DNA from 2 places in the Neobacillus sp. K501 genome. Region 2 is predicted to be linked to the other one. Evidence: a T-box and tRNA genes for the amino acid it is inferred to sense, from the RefSeq annotation. Region 2 holds a T-box; the other holds one or more tRNA genes.

Region 1 (4,432 bases), on a different contig from region 2:
GCGTCCCGCGCCAATTGGTGAACCGTTTTGGTAAGAAACAAAATGCGTAGCTTCATCCTCATACTGATCAATTTCTTCTTCAGCTGGGACGTTTTGTTCACCTATAAATACGGTTTTTCTTACCGAAAAAGCATCATTAAGTTCATTTTCATTTTCAACAATTTTTACAGTCACGTTTTTATTTATTCCTTTCCAAGACGAAATGTTTCATAGACTGTCCATGAATCATTATCTAGTTGATAAAGTAAATGGAAACGGTCAATTGTTTCTTCATGATTGATTTTTTTCATTCTTAAGGAGCCATAAACATCTGAATGTTCATCGTTAGATAACTTTTGTCCAATGGTAATATGAGGAACAAAGGCATATTCCATATTTTGCTCACTAAATTCTTGGTTAATATCATTATGAAGCTTAGCCAGTTCTTCCGTAGGTTCAACTTTAAAGTAAATAACATTATTTACCGGCTGAAATGAGCTTATTTTGGAAGTCTTTAATGTGAAGGCATTCGTATTGCCTGCAATTTGACGCAGCTTTTCAGCATAGTGCTTGACTTCTTCTTCTGTTGCTTCAAAGGCATTTTTTAAAGTCAAATGTGGAGTAATCAATGCATAATGCGGGTCATAACGTTTACGATAGGAATTAGCTAAATCCTGCAGTTTTTTTGATGGAAAAATAACAACCCCAAATTTCATATGTTTACCTCCAATGAACATGAATTTATCTAAAAATAGACTCGTTACTCCAAAAGTCTTCTAATTATTATAGCAAATTTTCAAAAAATAAGATATGACTAGAACATTGCCTTAAGGGCACGCTTTAAATCGGTTTGCCAATATTTCCAGGTGTGATTTCCATTGAATTCTTCATAAAAATGGCTGAATGACTTTTCATTAAAAGCTTTCGCCAGTTCTCGATTAGGAGTAAGGAAATCACGGATTTCACCTTTTGTGGTTGGAACTTCTGTTTCTTGGTTACCAATAACATGATAGATGTCTAAAAGCTGTGGTTCGCCAAAATTTCTAACTGAGTTTATTATCTCATTATTGACAAACGGTGACTGCAACAACACCTTGCCAAACGTGTGCGGATATTGGAGGGCAGTCATTAGTGACACCGTTGCTCCTAGTGAATCTCCAATCAGTGCTCTTGTAGTACCCATATGATAGGTTGGAAATTCTTTATCGAGATATGGAACTAATTCATGGGCAAGAAAGCGTATGTATGCTGGATTTTGTTCGCCATCAGGATGATACTTTTTCCAGCGGTCCTCTACATTTTTATAGGGTATCCCAATAATGATTAAATTTTCGATTTCCCGCTCGTAAAGATACTCATCTGTTAATCGCCCAATTCGGCCTAGCTGAAAATAATCGCGGCCATCCTGAGCGATTAACAGAGAGTATTTGTATAATGGTGAAAAGTTAGCTGGCAAGTAGACAAGTAGCTGAATTTCTTCTCCCAGCTCTTTGCTTTGAAAGGTCGTTTCTTTAATTGTGCCTCTTGGAAATACCATGTGACAATTCCCCCCATGTTTCGATTGATACATTAGAATTTTATCATATACAAGTTGGAAATGCTCAAGGGGAAAGTATTGTGGTGGGGAGTATGTGTGAAGTTAATGGAGATATCGTTTATTTGGCATGATAGATAGGATATTTTCACGTTTAAAGGTTCGAATCTGTTTACGTAGCAAACAATAGGCGAGGATGTATTCATTATTTACTTCCTTCACAAGCAGCTTCCGTTGGGAAATTTGATTATCCTCAGACAGATAAATCATTTCTAATGGCATTTTTTCTTCGATGGATCGTAATAAAAGCCCTTCCATGTGATCACTCCTTTCTCTATATACTATTAGTATATCCGAACATTCGTTCTTTATTCGGTAGATGTGTAGGAGCAATTAAATAAAATTAGTTGACATTTTTAGCAATTTGAATATAATTAGATTTGTAGCTTAATAAGAGATCTGTTAGCTCAGCTGGGAGAGCGCAACCTTGACAGGGTTGAGGTCGGGGGTTCGAACCCCTCACAGGTCATCAAAAATCCTAATACTCATGTGGTATTAGGATTTTTTGTGTTTAAAGGGTCAGTCTCAATAGGGGACTGACCCTTTCTACGTCTTGGGACCTATATGAAAATCAAGCTTAGGCTCAATTATGAGAAGCTATGAAAAAAGGTAAGATGTAATCAAGAAAGCAAAGGAGGAAAACAAAATGAAAAAATTTGGTTTACTTTTAGCAGGTGGAATCGCAGCAATGGTGTTACTCTCTACAATTGGTCCGATGATTGGATTACTTGTAAGTTTGGGGATTCTTTACTTCATATACAAACAGTTTATTAAAGCTGAAACAACTGGAGGGAAAATTGTCCTAGGAATCTTCGGAGTTATTTTCTTAATGGCTTCTATCTCAAATGCTCCAGCAATCATAGGTGCTGTTGCTGCATATGTACTTTACCTGGTATATAAAAACTGGAACAACAGTAAACGTACCATCGTGAAAGAAGAAACTGATCCATTCGTTAATTTCGAAAAACAATGGAATGAATTAAACAAATATTAATAATAGGAGTGATTTACAATGACAAACTTATTTACTAGAATGAAAAATACGATAATGGCTGATTTACACGAGACACTTGATAAAAAAGAAAGACAAAACCCAATAGCGATGTTGAATCAGTACCTTCGCCAATGTGAGCAGGAAACAGAAAAGGTTAAAACACTGGTTGAACGTCAACATAAATTAAAAGATGAGTTTACAAGAGAACTTTTTCAGGCAGAGAAGTTAGCAGAAAAAAGAAAACATCAGGCGGAAGTCGCTGCAAAAGCAGGGGAGGTAGAGCTTTCTCAATTTGCGGCTGCAGAGTATCAGCAATATACCGAACGTACTGAACGATTAACAGCATCTTTGGAACACGTTAAAGGGCAGCTTGGGGAATTAGAAAGAAAATACGAAGAAATGAAGCATAAGCTGAAAGATATGGATCTTCGCCGCCTGGAGTTAATGGGGCGTGAAAATATTACCAGAGCAAACCATCGTATCAATCAAGTATTGGATTCCAATACTGATAACAATCAATTATTCTCTCGTTTCCAAGAAATTGAAAACTATCTCGATCGCCTAGAACACCAAGTAAACAGTTCTTACTACCGCAGTACCATTGATGCAAGGGTCGAAAAAATTGAAAATGAAATGAAAAAAGAAGAGAGCAAGATGAGTATTTAAGGATACGAAACACATGGATATTTAGTTATTATCCATGTGTTTTTTACTTTTTAAAGGATAATTCCTTTTCTCATCCCGACTGCAACAGCCTCTGCTCGATTATTAACACCAAGTTTTCTAACTACCGAAGTTATATAATCTCGTACAGTAAATTCACTAACCGTCATCCAAGCTGCCATTTCTTTTGTCGAATATCCATTAGCAAGATGCTGAAGTACTTCTGTTTCCCGTTTACTAAGGAGGCTCTTTTCTCGAATCGGCATGAATGGGGAAGAAAAATAATAAGAAAGCAAAGATAAGTAGTTTTTTTCAAATGGGTATTCACCATAATAGCGATCTACTAGAACGCAGCCAACGACAGTATTAAGTAAACTAATTGGGATGATAGCTAATGTTAAATCCAGTTCCTTTAAATATTTGTCAGGAAAATAGTCAAGACTTTCCTCGGTTTTAATAAAAGCAGGCATGTTTCTAATTAATGAATGATAGATTGGAAAAATGGGGCGGACATCCTCCTTTATTCCTCTTATCGACGAAGCCTGATCATTTTCGTACATTAATACCCCTTCACCTAAATGACTTAAGGGTGAGTAGGTAAAGAAGGCGGCTCGTTCGAATGGAAAGAATTCAACACAGCCACGAAGCATTGCCTCAACCTTAATTTTAAGATCGGAGATTCCAGCCATTTTCTTTAAATACTCGTTGACAGCTGTATCCACCATTCGACAATTTTCACCCCTATATTTTCAGTGATTTTAATCATAATACATTCATCTTACAATAGAGTGAAAGTTCTTACAATTTTTTCTGCTACTTTTTGACATATTCCTTAAATAAGTAAGAACTAATCAGAATTGAGGAGGATTGGTTATTCGGAAATAGGATCAATATTTAACAGCAATAATGAATGAGGCTTCAGTCATTATTTATTAAAGCTAAGGGGGAATTTTTTTGAAAGTATTTTCTGAATTAGCACTTCTAAGAAAAGGGAAAGGAGGCTTTTTAATACCTTTACTTGCGGCAATTGTGATTCCACTTATTTATGTCCTTATTTATCTATCGAATCTCTTGGATCCACCCGAAACTTTACCAGATGTACCCGTTGCTGTGGTAAACATGGATATGGGTGCTGAAAATGATGGTGAAAAGCTTACTGTGGGGGATGATCTAGTAAAGGAACTTCAAAAAGAAAAAAAACT
Region 2 (4,432 bases):
AATCAAAAGTTTATCGAAAGAGTCGATACGCATGAAGAAGGAAACTGTGAATTCTCGCATCGTTTCCCAGTCGATATAACGATTCCTAACAATCGGATTCAAAGCATCTATGATATCGATGTGATCGTTGAATCATTTGACTACACCATTCCAGAGCGGAGTTGTATAAAGCTGACTGCAGAACTCATGATCAGCGGCTTGTATGATACCTCTGTTCAGGAACAAGAACAAGAAGAGATAATCGAAGCAATAGAAGATGAGCCGCAATACGAGGTAGTTCATCGTTATCAAGCCGAGATTCAGCAAGAATTATTTGAGGAAGAAGAAGAGCAACCGGAAGACAGCTTCCTATTCGAGGTGGAAGCCCGTAAACAATCGGAAGAAGAAGAAGAGAAGGTTGAAGTGTTCCCGAAATTCCCTACCTTTACCTATGAAGAGCATGAGAAGCCGGTATTCCTGCAAGAAGCTAGAAGCGAAGTCAGTGAGCCGGTTGAGGAAGAAATGGTAGAACAGGAAATAGTCTTAGAGGAAGCACCGAAAGAGCCTGTAGCCGAGGTTGAAACGGAATCTGTTCAGGAAGAGAGCTCATCATCACCAGGAGAACAACCTCCAAAAACTTCTTTAAAACAGAAATTAACAAAAAAGAAAACCATGACCCTAACAGAATTCTTTGCTCGTAAAGAAGAAAGTGGCGACCAAGCTCGATTAAAGGTATGTATTGTTCAAAAGGGTGATACATTGGAAATCTTAGCTGATCGCTATGAAGTTTCCGTATCCAATATCCTAAAGGTGAACCATCTAGAACTTAATCAAGATGTATACGAGGGTCAAGTGTTATACGTTCCAGCTGCCTTTGCCAAAAAGTAAGAATATAGCATGAGCGGGTTTTTCAACCTGCTCACGTCTTTTTGAATTAACAATGATAAGGATTCCTCTTTTCTTGAAAGAGAGTTGAATGTTCATGAATGACTCAAGTCGGCTGGAGCATGTCGCTCCGATCTTAAATAACTATCAGGTAAAGCCATATTTTGTAGAGGAACACGGCAGTATACTAAAGATTTATTCAAATAAAGGGACATTTGCACTCAAAAGAATTGTCCCCACAACGGGAACGGATTTTATTCGTCATGTCCACTTGCTATATCAAAAAGGGTTTAATCGGATTGTACCGATTTATCCAACGATGGATGGGAGATATGCAGTCCTTTATGATAAGGCACTTTATTACCTCATGCCTTGGATGGAAAATGAAGCTAAGGAAGATCGCCTGCAGAAAAATCAGCAGTTATTTCGTGAATTAGCACGTCTTCATACAATATCAGCTAAAGAAATCCCTGTAAGTAAAGAGGAACGAAACGAGCATTATGAAAAAACGATTCAATTACTTGATAAAAATCAGGAATTTTTAGATGGCTTCATGGATGAAAGTGAAAAGAAAACCTACATGTCCCCTTTTGAGCTCTGTTTTTGCTTGTACTATAATGAAATAAGTCAGGCACTTAGGTATTCAAAAACAAAATTCGAAGAATGGTATGAAAAGACGAAGGAAGATGAAAAGGCCCGGATGGTTATAACCCATGGAAAAGTATCATCGGAGCATTTTCTTTATGATGAAAAAGGCTACGGTTACTTTATCAATTTTGAAAATTCCCGCTATGGGTCACCGATTCATGATTTATTACCATACTTGTCACGCGGCCTAAATACTCATCCAAAACGGAATGACGATGTCATTGAGTGGATCCATCACTATTTAAAATATTTTCCCTTTAAAGCAGATGAAAAACTGCTGTTTTATAGTTATTTATCTTATCCAATCCCGATCATTCAAGTTGCCGAGCGATATTTCCGCAAAGAGCAGCCAAAGAACGAACTAAAGTTTGTCCGGCAGCTGCAGCGACGTTATTGGCATTTGAAAAATACAGAATATGTTGTGATGAGAATGACAGAGATTGAAGAACAACAGCAAAAAGCAAAGGAAGGAGCCCAGCAGGATTAGCGAGGGCTCCTAAACAATTTCGAAATAAATGGAAACGGCAATGGCAATAAAAACAGTCAACAATAGGACATCAAAAACCGTAGGGATAAACAAGGTTCTTATCAATTGAAAAATGGTAAAAGGGATAATTAATTGCTCGCATATTCTCCTCGTGGTTCTGTACCATGGAGTATAGGAGTATTTGGTGATAAACTTTCTCCTCTTCAATGTCATTCTCTCCCTCTCCAAAAAGGCGTTTATCTATATATATTCTTTAGACAAGATGAATTCCCCTAAATACACACGTTTTTTTCAGGAAAGGTATATAATATAAAAAATTTGGTTATCATTATTGACGTCAAGTGTCATTATTGGGTAGTATAACATTATAAATTTAATAAAAAAGCAAAGACAGGGAAGAGTACGATGTTATCCTGCTTTTAGAGAGGGAAGCCATTAGCTGAAAGGTTTCCTAAGCAGAGACTCAGAAGGTCGCCCTAGAGCTTCTTCAGCGAAAAGATCCATTGGTCCTATTAGTTGAAGACGGATGAAATCCGTTATCCGATGAAGAGCCAATTATGTACATATGATTGGAAAAAAGGTGGTACCGCGAAGCAGCTCCATTCGTCCTTTTATGACGAATGGGGTTTTTTGTATGGTAAAAGGAGGAAGAAATATGGAAACAAAAGAAATTACAATGCCGACGAAATATGATCCCCAGGCGATTGAACAAGGTCGTTATGATTGGTGGTTAAAAGGGAAGTTTTTTGAAGCGAAGGACGATGAGGCGAAACAACCGTATACGATTGTGATTCCGCCGCCAAACGTTACAGGTAAGCTTCACTTAGGGCATGCATGGGATACAACCCTTCAAGATATCATTACGCGAATGAAGCGAATGCAGGGATATGACGTTCTCTGGTTACCAGGAATGGACCATGCCGGTATCGCAACACAAGCGAAGGTAGAAGAAAAGCTTCGTAGTGAAGGCAAAAGCCGTTATGATTTAGGCCGTGAAAAGTTCGTAGAAGAAACGTGGAGATGGAAGGAAGAGTACGCTTCCCACATCCGTCAGCAATGGGCAAAGCTTGGTTTAGGCTTAGATTACAGCCGCGAGCGTTTCACCCTGGATGAAGGTTTATCAGCTGCAGTTCGTGAAGTATTCGTTACCCTTTACAACAAAGGCTTAATCTATCGTGGTGAATATATCATTAACTGGGATCCATCCACGAAAACAGCGTTATCAGACATTGAAGTTATCTATAAAGATGTTCAAGGTGCATTCTACCATATGAAATATCCTCTAGCAGACGGATCTGGTCATATTGAAGTAGCTACAACTCGCCCAGAAACGATGCTTGGTGATTCCGCTGTTGCCGTTCACCCAGAGGACGAACGCTACAAGCATTTAATCGGAAAAACCGTTATCCTGCCAATCGTAGGCCGTGAAATTCCGATTGTCGGTGATGACTATGTCGACATGGAATTCGGTTCTGGAGCGGTTAAAATTACTCCAGCTCACGATCCAAATGACTTTGAACTTGGAAATCGCCATAATCTTGAGCGCATCCTAGTCATGAATGAAGATGGCTCGATGAATCACAATGCCTTGAACTATAAAGGAATGGATCGTTTCGAGTGCCGTAAGCAAATCGTTAAAGAATTGCAGGAGCAGGGGGTTCTTTTCAAAATTGAAGAGCATATGCATTCCGTTGGTCACTCTGAGCGTAGTGGTGCTGTTGTTGAACCTTATCTTTCTACTCAATGGTTTGTTAAAATGCAGCCATTGGCAGATGAGGCAATTGCACTTCAAGATAAAGAAAACAAAGTGAACTTTGTACCTGAGCGTTTTGAAAAAACTTACTTACACTGGATGGAAAACATTCGTGACTGGTGTATTTCACGTCAGCTTTGGTGGGGCCACCGAATTCCTGCTTGGTATCACAAAGAAACGGGAGAGGTATTTGTAGGCCACGAGGCACCAGCTGATATTGAAAATTGGGAACAGGATAAAGACGTCTTAGACACATGGTTCAGTTCAGCTCTTTGGCCATTCTCTACAATGGGCTGGCCTGATCAAGAAGCAGCTGATTTTAAACGCTACTTCCCAACTGGTGTACTTGTAACTGGTTACGATATTATCTTCTTCTGGGTATCCCGGATGATTTTCCAAAGCCTAGAGTTTACGGGTGAGCGTCCATTTAAAGATGTTCTTATCCACGGTCTGGTTCGTGACGCACAAGGACGGAAGATGAGTAAGTCCCTTGGCAATGGCGTTGACCCAATGGAGGTAATCGACCAATATGGTGCAGATTCTCTTCGTTACTTCCTATCAACTGGAAGCTCTCCAGGTCAAGATTTACGCTATATTCCGGAAAAGGTTGAAGCTACTTGGAACTTTGCCAATAAAATTTGGAATGCTTCCCGTTTTGCGTTAATGAATATGGACGGCAT

What was found. A T-box is a leader RNA that pairs with one kind of tRNA and senses whether it is charged. The one in region 2 lies ahead of ACWM35_RS06880 (valine--tRNA ligase), so its partner is inferred to be a tRNA-Val.
Region 1: it has a tRNA-Val gene. The T-box ahead of ACWM35_RS06880 (valine--tRNA ligase) is inferred to sense a tRNA for this amino acid. The anticodon was not compared.

What each region holds. Positions count from the first base shown of each region.
Region 1 covers NZ_JBSLYA010000001.1:632,849-637,280, reverse strand. Annotated here, with positions in the region: gene ACWM35_RS03135 (GNAT family N-acetyltransferase) at 1-174, opposite strand, end outside; gene ACWM35_RS03130 (YjcG family protein) at 183-695, opposite strand; gene ACWM35_RS03125 (alpha/beta hydrolase) at 794-1,516, opposite strand; gene ACWM35_RS03120 (WYL domain-containing protein) at 1,619-1,831, opposite strand; tRNA gene ACWM35_RS03115 (tRNA-Val) at 1,970-2,042, shown strand; gene ACWM35_RS03110 (lmo0954 family membrane protein) at 2,220-2,567, shown strand; gene ACWM35_RS03105 (PspA/IM30 family protein) at 2,586-3,233, shown strand; gene ACWM35_RS03100 (response regulator transcription factor) at 3,284-3,955, opposite strand; gene ACWM35_RS03095 (YhgE/Pip domain-containing protein) at 4,185-4,432, shown strand, end outside.
Region 2 covers NZ_JBSLYA010000002.1:465,872-470,303, reverse strand. Annotated here, with positions in the region: gene spoVID (stage VI sporulation protein D) at 1-867, shown strand, start outside; gene ysxE (spore coat protein YsxE) at 962-1,999, shown strand; gene ACWM35_RS06885 (hypothetical protein) at 2,009-2,206, opposite strand; T-box leader at 2,378-2,613, shown strand; gene ACWM35_RS06880 (valine--tRNA ligase) at 2,655-4,432, shown strand, end outside.